DNA from 3 places in the Bacillus sp. FSL K6-6540 genome. Region 1 is predicted to be linked to each of the others. Evidence: riboswitches for the same ligand, from Rfam matches in the RefSeq annotation. Region 1 holds a riboswitch; each other region holds the start of a gene.

Region 1 (3,272 bases):
CGTCTTCACACCATCCGACATCTTGAATCCACTCTCATAGAGAACCGCTTCCGCCTCTTCATACTCGCTTACCGCTTTGAGGAACCCTTCCTTCCGCTTGACTCCGACGGCTACGTCCTTTTCCGTCACCCCGATATAGGCAATTTGACGATGTCCCATCGACAGCACGTACCGGCCCATGTCATAACCTGCAGCATAATCGTTATAGATCATGCTGTGGACATGGTCATGCTGTTGTCCGAGCAGAATGACCGGAATGCCGATCTCTTGAATTGCGGCAAGATGGGTTTCCGTCACCTGCGTGGCGAACAGAATAATGCCTGATATTTTTTGTCTGGCGAGATCATACAGCGCTTCGATCTCCCTGGATAAATCCTGGCTTGCGTTGATGATCAGAAGCTGATATCCGTGTTTTCTTAATTCTTCGTCCATGCCGGCGACAGTCTGCGATGCGGAGAAGGAGTCCAGACGCGGCATAATGGTGCCGATCATGCTCGTTTTTTTCGCTTTCAGGCTTTGCGCAAAAGAATTCGGGATATAGCCGGTTTCCTGAATAACCTGCTCAATCTTGCGGCGTGTCGCATGACTGACGGATCCTCCGTTCAAGAAACGGGAGACCGTGCTTTTGGCAACTCCGGCTTTGTGGGCAATATCGGCGATCGTGTTTTTCATGCCAAGATCTCCGGAGCCGTTAGCAGCGCAGCGTCGAACGGATCATTCTCTGCAGCTACCTGTTGTCCCGCACAACAGGCCATGATTCGTATAAACATGAATCTCTCCCCTTCGTAATTCGCTTATTCCTAACTATACCATGACGTCCAGGGGTCCGTGAAATGCGAGCTCCAAGCCTAGCATTGCATCGTCCATATTTGCTTCTATGTTCCAGGCTCTGGCATGAAATGAAGGATTCGAAGGGATGATTCAGTGAGCGCAGTGCACCCTTACTTCACATGTTAATGGTCAAGTGCATTCCCTTTGCCTTAGACGGTTCGCTCGGCCGATTCGACGGTATGCTTCAGCAATGTCGCAATCGTCACGGGGCCGACGCCCGCCGGTACCGGCGTGATTGCGGATGCCGCCTTGGCGCAGGCTTCGTAATCGCAGTCCCCGATATTTCCTTTATTGTAACCGGCGTCCAACACGACGGCACCCGGCTTGATCCAGTCCCCTTGAATGAAATTAGGCTTGCCTACGGCCGCAACCACAATATCCGCTTGGGACACAATCTCCCCAAGGTTCTTCGTTCTCGAATGGCAGATCGTAACCGTGGCGTTGCGATTGAGCAGCATCATCGATACCGGCTTGCCCAGAATCGGACTGCGTCCGACCACCACCGCATGCTTCCCTTCGATCGGCAGGCTGTAATAGTCCATAATCGCGATAATCGCCGCCGGCGTACATGACGGGTAATCGGCGAAACCAAACGCATTTTGCGAGAACCCGAGCGTGGTTACTCCATCCACGTCTTTTTTAATGTCGATGGCATCAAAAGCCGCCCGCTCATCGATATGGTGCGGTACCGGGTGCTGAAGCAGAATACCGTGGACGTTCGGATCCTCGTTCAGTGCTTGAATCGCGGCGATCAGCTCCTCCGTCGTTGTCGATGTCTCCAGCACTACTTTCTTGGATATGATGCCAAGCCGCTCGCACGCATTTCCCTTCATCCGCACATAGGTCGCCGAAGCAGGATCATCGCCAACCAGAATCGTTGCCAGACAAGGGGTTACCCCTTGCTGTTTCAATTCTTGTACCTTCACCGCCAGCTTTGCCTTGATATCATCGGATACTTTTTTTCCATCCAAAATTACGGGTTCCTTACTCATGCTAATCCGCTCCTTCGCCATTGTATTAAAAAACATAAAGAGGCAAGGCGACTCGAACGTCTCCTTACCTCTTGCCCAGGCGTACGGCATATGATCCCATGTGCTCCCTCTTGGTAACCCAAGCTACGCCAGTAACACATGGATAACTTTTTTTAATATATCACGACTTTGGACTTCGCGCCACCGGCTATGCGGCTGCTCTTTAATCGTAAAGTTTTTGATTTATTCCATGAAATCACGTATGTTGCCGATGGTACAAGCATAGAATGTCTTAAGAACAATTCGCTCCAGGAGGCCTTGATGAGATATCCGGCGATCTTCAAAATGCTGCCCTTTATACTGCCGCTTGTGTTCGTGATTCCGGTCTTGACGATATGGCTGCAGAGGGACTTCAACCCCATATCCAGCCAAGACCTACAGCAGATTAAAACCGTCTTCACGGGCATCTTCCTTGAGGCACTTCCTTTTATTTTGCTTGGAGTGCTGCTGTCGTCCCTTCTGCAGCTGTTCGTACAAGAGCAATGGGTGCGGCGTCTCACGCCGAAGAATCCGGTGGTTGGCGTCCTGTTCGCTTCCATGCTCGGCATCCTGTTTCCCATCTGCGAATGCGGGATGATCCCGGTCGTTCGCAGGTTGATGCTGAAAGGTATGCCCGCCTATATCGCCGTCACCTTTATCCTCAGCGGTCCTATTCTGAATCCCATTGTATTCGCATCAACGATCATGGCCTTCCGTTCGCATCCCGAAGTGACGATCGGACGAATGGGACTGGCTTTTGCAGTCGCGGTGACGACGGGTTTGCTCGTCTATGTTTTTTCAAAAAGCAGCCCCCTGAAGCGTTCTCTTCAAGAGTTCGCCGAACAGGGCTCCAGCAAGGGGGAACGTTTGTTGCATGAGCATCCCAAAACCTGGAGAAGCATGTTTGTCCACGCCGGAGACGAGCTGATCGAGATGTGCAAATATTTAGTCCTGGGTGCTTTCCTGACGGCCTGCATCCAATCCTTCATTCCGAGGGAGGAGCTGCTGGCTCTGGGGAACGGTCCTGCCGCCTCCTATCTGTTCATGATGGGATTTGCCTTCATCCTGTCCCTCTGCTCAACTTCGGACGCCTTCGTGGCATCGGCATTCACGCACACCTTTACCGTCGGCCCGCTGGTTTCCTTCCTGGTTCTCGGCCCGATGCTGGATTTCAAAAGCCTGCTCATGCTGTCGGCTACCTTCAAGACCAAATTCGTGATCGGTTTAAGCCTGCTGGTGATTACGCTTGTCTTTATCGGCTCTGTAGCCGTGAACACGCTATTCGGCGGTTAGGTGTAGTAAACAAACTAGAGTGGCAATACACGAAAACGGTTGGAATAACGGCACCTTCAGGCTGTTATGCCTTCGGATATCCACTTGAGATTGGAGGTGTTCGGGACGTGAAGCCCAGTCTGAGCCTGCGAAGCCACT
Region 2 (3,272 bases), 2.3 Mb from region 1:
GCTGTCGTTCGACGAGCACATCGGTCACTACCGCGCGGACGTTGCCGTCTCGCTCGGCAGCCTGGCCGCGCCGGAGGAAGCGGCCCGCCGGCTGTACGCCGGCCTGCGCCGCTTCGATGAAGAAGGCGCGACCTTCATCCTGGCCGAAGCGTGCCCGGAGCAGGGGCTTGGCGCAGCCGTCATGAACCGGCTGCTGAAGGCCGCGGGACATCACATCATCCACGTCAATGAAAATGCCGATTGAACGGTTTTAGCATGATTTCCCCCTTGTCCGCATATGGTGTACAAGACCATGGGACTTGGGGGAATGGGGATGTTGGAGGCGTCTGTCCAATCGGGACAGCTTGCGGCGATTCTGCTGATGGCGGTTGCACTCGGGCTAGACGCATTTTCGCTTGGCATCGGAGTCGGAATGAGAGGCGGCATGCGTTTAGGCCATATGCTGGGCATCAGCTTCATGATCGCCTTGTTTCACATGCTTATGCCGCTGGCGGGCTTGTTTGCCGGCCGCTATGTAGGCATGCTGCTGGGGCACGTCACAGGGTTTGCGGCCGGCGGGCTGCTCCTCCTGCTGGGCGGGCATATGCTGTACAATGCCTGGCGGGGCGGGGAAGGTCAGCGAATTCATCCTACCGCGTTCTTGGGCATGCTGCTGTTTTCGCTCAGCGTCAGCATCGACTCCTTCTCGGTAGGCGTCTCGCTCGGGATGTTCGTGGATGATGTGCTGCTGATCGTGATCTCCTTCGGCGTCGTGGGCGGTTTGCTGTCCATTCTCGGCCTGCTGCTCGGCCGTCAGGTGAGCAACAAGCTGGGAGAGTACGGCGAAATGCTGGGCGGACTGATTTTGATCATCTTTGGCGTGATGTTTATCTTTTGATGCAATATTTGTTACAATAATCCCAAAACAACCTACAACGGGGAGGTACGGGACCGTGAAAAATATATTGTTTGTCTGCACGGGGAATACGTGCCGCAGCCCAATGGCGGAAGGGATGCTGCGCAAGCTCGCCAATCAGCGGGGCATTCCGCTGGAAACGCAATCCGCCGGCGTCTCGGCCGTGGACGGCATGCCGGTATCCCGTCATGCGGAATCGATACTGCGGGACCAGGATATTCAAGATCGTTTGGTATCTAAGCCGCTGACCGCGAATCTGGTGGAATGGGCAGACCTGATTCTGACGCTGACCCAGTCGCATAAGCAGTATGCGATTCGGCAGTTCCCGCATGCCGCCGACAAGATGCACACGCTGAAGGAATTTGTGGAGGATGACCGGCGGGTGCTGGATGATCTGCGGGAGCAGGACAGCCTGTACGCAACGCTTGAGCTGGCCAGATCGCTGGGCCGCGATGTCAGCGACCGCGACCGGGAGCGTCTGATCGAGCTGCGCCAGCGCATTCCGAGCTTCGATATCTCCGATCCCTTCGGCGGCTCGCGGGAGGAATACGAGGCGACGGCGGCGGAGATTCGGACGGCGCTCTTCCGCCTGCTGGACAAGCTGGAAGCGGATCAGCATAAATAGGATCGGCTTCCACGGAAGCGAAGAGTGAATCCGGATCCGGGCTCAATCTGGCTAAAAAAGCCGCTTGCCTTTCGCAGGGTATTGCTTTAAGATGAAGGTGAAAAACATGAATCCGATGTAACTGGCGACGAAGTGGATGAAACCACGATGGAGCATCGGAATATACGGCCGGTCGCCTGGGCAAAGAGCATTTGGAGCACAATACGTGCGCCGACTGCTCTTTTTTCGTCTTTTGCTTGGAGTTTGGGTTATAATGAAACAAGCTAAAACGCAAAAGCGAACATTCGAGGGGGTTTTTCATAGATGAAAATTGCATTGGGTACCGATCATGCCGGCATTCGTCTGAAAGAGGAGATCGTGGAGGTCATTCGGGGTCTTGGACACGAGGTGGAGGATCTTGGCTGCGGCTGTACCGATTCCGTGGATTATCCCGATTACGCGCTTCCGGTGTGCGAGAAGGTGGTCTCGGGTGAAGCGGATCGGGGCATTCTGATCTGCGGAACGGGAATCGGCATGAGCATTGCCGCCAACAAGGTGCCGGGCATCCGCTGCGCGCTGACGCATGATGTATTTTCGGCCAAAGCCACGCGTGAGCATAATGACAGCAACGTGATTGCGCTGGGCGAGCGCGTCGTCGGCCCCGGGCTTGCTGCCGAGATCGTCAGCGCATGGCTGACAACGGATTTCAGCCAGGGCGAACGTCATGTCGGCCGCGTGAATAAGATCAAGGCCATCGAGGAGCGTTACCTGAAGAGCGAATCGCGATAGGTCAACGCGTAAAGCTGCTGCGGTTATTGCGTATGGAATGAAGCATCTTCTGTGAAAAAATCATCGGGAGGACTGTGACATGACGGATATCTCCAAGGTTTCCTTGAGCGAACAGACGGCGCGGATCGTCCGCGAACTGGCCGAAGCGGCAGCCTTAGGACCGGGCAAGGTGCTGGTCATCGGAGCCAGCACCAGTGAAGTGGTCGGACGCCGGATCGGCACAGGCGGCGCTCTTGAAACGGCGCAGCAGCTTCTTCAGGGCATTGCCGAGGTTCAAGCGGAATTCGGCTTCGCTGTAGCCTATCAATGCTGTGAGCATTTGAACCGGACGCTAGTCATGGAGCGGGGACTGCTCGAAGAGCTGCACCTGACGGAAGTGGCGGCTGTACCGATTCCGGGGGCGGGAGGCTCCATGGCCTCGGCGGCGTATCGGAGTATGAAGGAGCCCTGCCTTGCGGAATCCATTGAGGCTCATGCGGGTCTCGATATCGGCGAGACGCTGATCGGCATGCATTTGCGGAGAGTGGCGGTTCCGTTCAGGCCGAGCAAGCGTTATATCGGCGATGCGCGCGTAACGGCGGCTTACACCCGGCCGAAGCTGATCGGCGGAGAACGCGCCGTGTACCGGCTCGAGCAGCGGGATGATTCCACGCTATGCGATTGATTCGAATGAGAGCTCGCTTTAGTCATTAGGTAAACTTGTAGTCTTGACTTGGCAAGAGAAAATAACGATTGATTATGGGAGGATATGAACATGATGGAACATTTGCGGAAGAATGACCCGGCTGTATTGGAAGCGATGGATTTGGAACTGAAGCGTCAACGCAGCAACATTGAGCTGATTGCCTCCGAGAACATCGTCAGCGAAGCGGTTATGGAAGCCATGGGGACGGTGCTGACGAATAAATATGCGGAAGGCTACCCTGGCAAGCGCTATTACGGCGGCTGTGAGCGTGTGGATATCGTGGAGGATATCGCCCGTGA
Region 3 (3,272 bases), 170 kb from region 1:
CGCGCCGACGCCCCAGTTAATGACGATCAGATACGAATACGCATCATCCAAAATTTCGGCAGGGGTGTTCATCATGACGAGGACGGGTCTCGTAAATATAACGCTCACGATAGTGAGGAATACCGTGAACACCAGACTGATCCATACACTCGTTCCCACGCTTTTGCGGACGCCTGCGATATCCTTAGCTCCAAAACGCTGTGCCGTTATGATAGACAAGCCAGCCGTCAATCCCTGGGCAAAGCCGATGACAAAAAACAAAATGCTGCCTGTCGAGCCAACGGCTGCAAGTGCGTTCACGCCAATGGTACGTCCCACGATAAGGGTGTCCGCCATGTTGTAAAATTGTTGAAAAATATTACCGATCAAAAGCGGGATGGTAAACATGATAATCAGCTTGATCGGACTTCCTTGCGTCATGTCTCTCATGTAGATTCTCCTATGCCGTCAATAAACGTTCCTCTAGAGATTTATTTGAAATATTATGCTTCAAACAGCGCTTATCGCATCGAATGGAAACATTATAATGGGTGAGGGTCGTTTGTATTCTTGTGTATCTTATCATGAAAGAACATAAATTTCTCCCTATTTATTCCCGAAATCAAAACTAAAAGCAAGTACTCGTCATTAGAAGAGTCTGTACCCGATTTGGATCCCTGATTTCTCTATAACTGAAAAGGCCAACCGGTCATTTCGGTTGGCCTTTTCAACATGATGACATGTGATATCCCTATGGAATTCCGATGTTTATGCCTCTTCGACGGCAAGCTTATCCAAGGCCAGCTTCGCACGTGACCGCGCTTCTTCGACATCGCCGGCGGTTGACAGCGCGACTGCTACTCGTCTTCCGACCTTGGTTACCGGTTTGCCGAACATGCGAAGCTGCGTATTCGGAACGGCCAGCGCTTGATCGGCGCCTGTAATCGTATAGTCTTCCAGCTCTCGGCCGGCTTTCAGGGGGCGGCTGGCTCCCGGCGTGATCAATTCGATCTCTGGTATCGGAAACCCGAGAATGGCACGGACATGAAGCGCAAATTCGGATAGATTTTGCGTGACCAGCGTAACCAGCCCAGTATCATGCGGACGCGGGGATACCTCGCTGAAGTACACCTTATCCTGGGCCAAAAATAATTCAACGCCGAACAAGCCGTATCCGCCAAGCTCGTCGGTAATCTTCCGCGCAATATATTTAGCTTCCTCGATTTGCGCTTCAGACATATCGTGCGGCTGCCACGATTCGATATAATCTCCGCTTTCCTGAATATGCCCGATCGGCGCACAGAAGCTTGTTCCATTGACGGAGCGGACGGTCAGAAGCGTGATTTCCGACTGGAATGAAATGAATTCCTCAATGATCACCCTTCCGTTCTGCACGCGGCCGCCTTCCATGGCGATGTTCCAGCAGGACTCGATATCCCCTTCCGAACGGCACACGCTTTGACCTTTGCCGGAGGAGCTCATCAGCGGTTTGATCACGCACGGAAAACCCATGTCCAGGACAGACTGCTTGAATTCCTCATAGGTATCGGCAAATCGATAGTCCGCAGTCGGCAGTCCCAACTCCTCTGATGCCAACCGGCGGATCCCCTCACGGTCCATCGTAAGCTTTGCGGCTCTGGCGGTAGGAATCACCCGAAACCCCTCATCCTCCAGCTTCACCAGCTCCGCAGTAGCCAGCGCTTCAATCTCCGGAACGATCAGGTCCGGCTTTTCCAACTCAATAATAGCGCGCAGCTTCTCTCCGTCCAGCATATCGATCACATGGCTGTGATCGGCAACGTGCATGGCAGGAGCATCGGCATAACGATCGACGGCTACGGTTTGGACACCCAATCGTTGTGCTTCAATTACGACTTCTTTCCCTAGTTCTCCGGATCCCAGCAGCAATATTTTTTTCGTTTTGAACATCGTTGTTTTATCCCCTTTTCATAGTTTCAGAGACGATAGAAGCCCAAGAAAATAATAAAGAGGTAAGGGAAATAAACTCCCTTACCTCTGCCCAGGCGTACGGCCGTTGTCATTCATGTGCTCCCTCATGGTTCCCCATGCTACGCCAGTCACACATAAACCTATACATTGTTACATAAATGATACTGAATCTTTTCGTTAAATGCAATATCAGCCTGCGTCCTTAGGATTTAGACTTCAACATTTCGATCATATCCTGAAGCGAGTGTGACAGCCATTTCTTAGGATGAACGACAATCTGGATGTCCAGTCGAATGTCTGGGTGTTGAAAGGGAAGAATCGCCAGCTCTCCCCTCTTGATTTCCTCCTCTGCTACCATTCTCGGCAATAGTGAGATGCCGGTGCCGGACATGATATATCTTTTGATTGCCTCGGGGTTGCCCAATTCCAAACCAATACGGACGGGAGCTCCGCTGGCGCGCAGCACTTTTTCCAACATGATCCGGTAATTGCAAGTATCCTCGGTCATAATCCATTCGTAATCAGCCAGATGCTCCAGCTCGATGACGGGCAACCTGAGAAGCGGATGATCCGGATGGGCAATCAGATGGAGGGGCTCTTCCCGGATCGGGATCCAATTCAATGAAGTGTCTTCCGGTTTGTTCTCCAGAATAAGCCCGAGATCGTACTCGCCCTCTCTTACCTTACTGACGATGCTATCTTCACGATCCGTTTGCAAGCGGATGGCAAGATCTTCATGCTCCTGTCTTAGCCGATGAAGGACGGATGGAAGAAAATATGCGGCAAGCGAATCGATCGTTCCAATCGATAAGATGCCCCCGCCTTGTTTCGTCAGCTTTTCCTTAGACTGCTGGAACAGATCCAGCATTTGGACAGCATACTTGAACAGCTCCTCCCCTGACTTCGTCAGGCGCAGGCCTCTGCCATACCGTTCAAACAGCTTGACGCCGTATTCCTTCTCCAGCTTCTGAATCTGGGTGGTAACGCTGGATTGTGCATAACCCAATTCGTCAGCAGCTTTAGTAAAGCTCTTTCGAACAGCAACCTCCCTGAAGGTTTGCAGATAGATCAGTTCCATCGCTCTCTCCTCATCAATAATATTGATAATAACTATCTATTATTATAGATAACACCGATCCCGATTCCCATGGTAAAGTAAAGCCACAATTCATGAAATGGAGGAAAGATCATGTTGAGTCCGCAAGATTTGAGAGGTATTTATGTTCCGGTGGTCACTCCCTTTTCACATGAATACGCATTGGATGTTCCGTCTTATCATCGTTATTTGGAGAATTTGTTATCCCATGACATTCAAGGATTGATCATCAACGGTACGACCGGAG

The links. A riboswitch is a leader RNA that binds a small molecule or an ion and turns the genes downstream of it on or off. The one in region 1 is predicted to bind ZMP and ZTP.
Region 2: linked by a shared signal. The riboswitch ahead of rpiB (ribose 5-phosphate isomerase B) and the one ahead of MHH82_RS19615 (bifunctional 5,10-methylenetetrahydrofolate dehydrogenase/5,10-methenyltetrahydrofolate cyclohydrolase) in region 1 are both predicted to bind ZMP and ZTP.
Region 3: linked by a shared signal. The riboswitch ahead of purT (phosphoribosylglycinamide formyltransferase 2) and the one ahead of MHH82_RS19615 (bifunctional 5,10-methylenetetrahydrofolate dehydrogenase/5,10-methenyltetrahydrofolate cyclohydrolase) in region 1 are both predicted to bind ZMP and ZTP.

What each region holds. Positions count from the first base shown of each region.
Region 1 is NZ_JBBOXH010000001.1:4,467,604-4,470,875, forward strand. Features, by position in the region: gene MHH82_RS19610 (LacI family DNA-binding transcriptional regulator) at 1-672, opposite strand, end outside; gene MHH82_RS19615 (bifunctional 5,10-methylenetetrahydrofolate dehydrogenase/5,10-methenyltetrahydrofolate cyclohydrolase) at 981-1,823, opposite strand; ZMP/ZTP riboswitch at 1,890-1,969, opposite strand; gene MHH82_RS19620 (permease) at 2,124-3,134, shown strand; gene MHH82_RS19625 (TIGR03943 family putative permease subunit) at 3,242-3,272, shown strand, end outside.
Region 2 is NZ_JBBOXH010000001.1:6,720,845-6,724,116, reverse strand. Features, by position in the region: gene MHH82_RS30365 (L-threonylcarbamoyladenylate synthase) at 1-244, shown strand, start outside; gene MHH82_RS30360 (manganese efflux pump MntP) at 314-877, shown strand; gene MHH82_RS30355 (low molecular weight protein arginine phosphatase) at 933-1,520, shown strand; ZMP/ZTP riboswitch at 1,628-1,709, shown strand; gene rpiB (ribose 5-phosphate isomerase B) at 1,824-2,288, shown strand; gene MHH82_RS30345 (TIGR01440 family protein) at 2,368-2,952, shown strand; gene glyA (serine hydroxymethyltransferase) at 3,043-3,272, shown strand, end outside.
Region 3 is NZ_JBBOXH010000001.1:4,298,708-4,301,979, forward strand. Features, by position in the region: gene MHH82_RS18800 (MATE family efflux transporter) at 1-429, opposite strand, end outside; gene purT (phosphoribosylglycinamide formyltransferase 2) at 748-1,908, opposite strand; ZMP/ZTP riboswitch at 1,991-2,071, opposite strand; gene MHH82_RS18810 (LysR family transcriptional regulator) at 2,132-3,007, opposite strand; gene dapA (4-hydroxy-tetrahydrodipicolinate synthase) at 3,119-3,272, shown strand, end outside.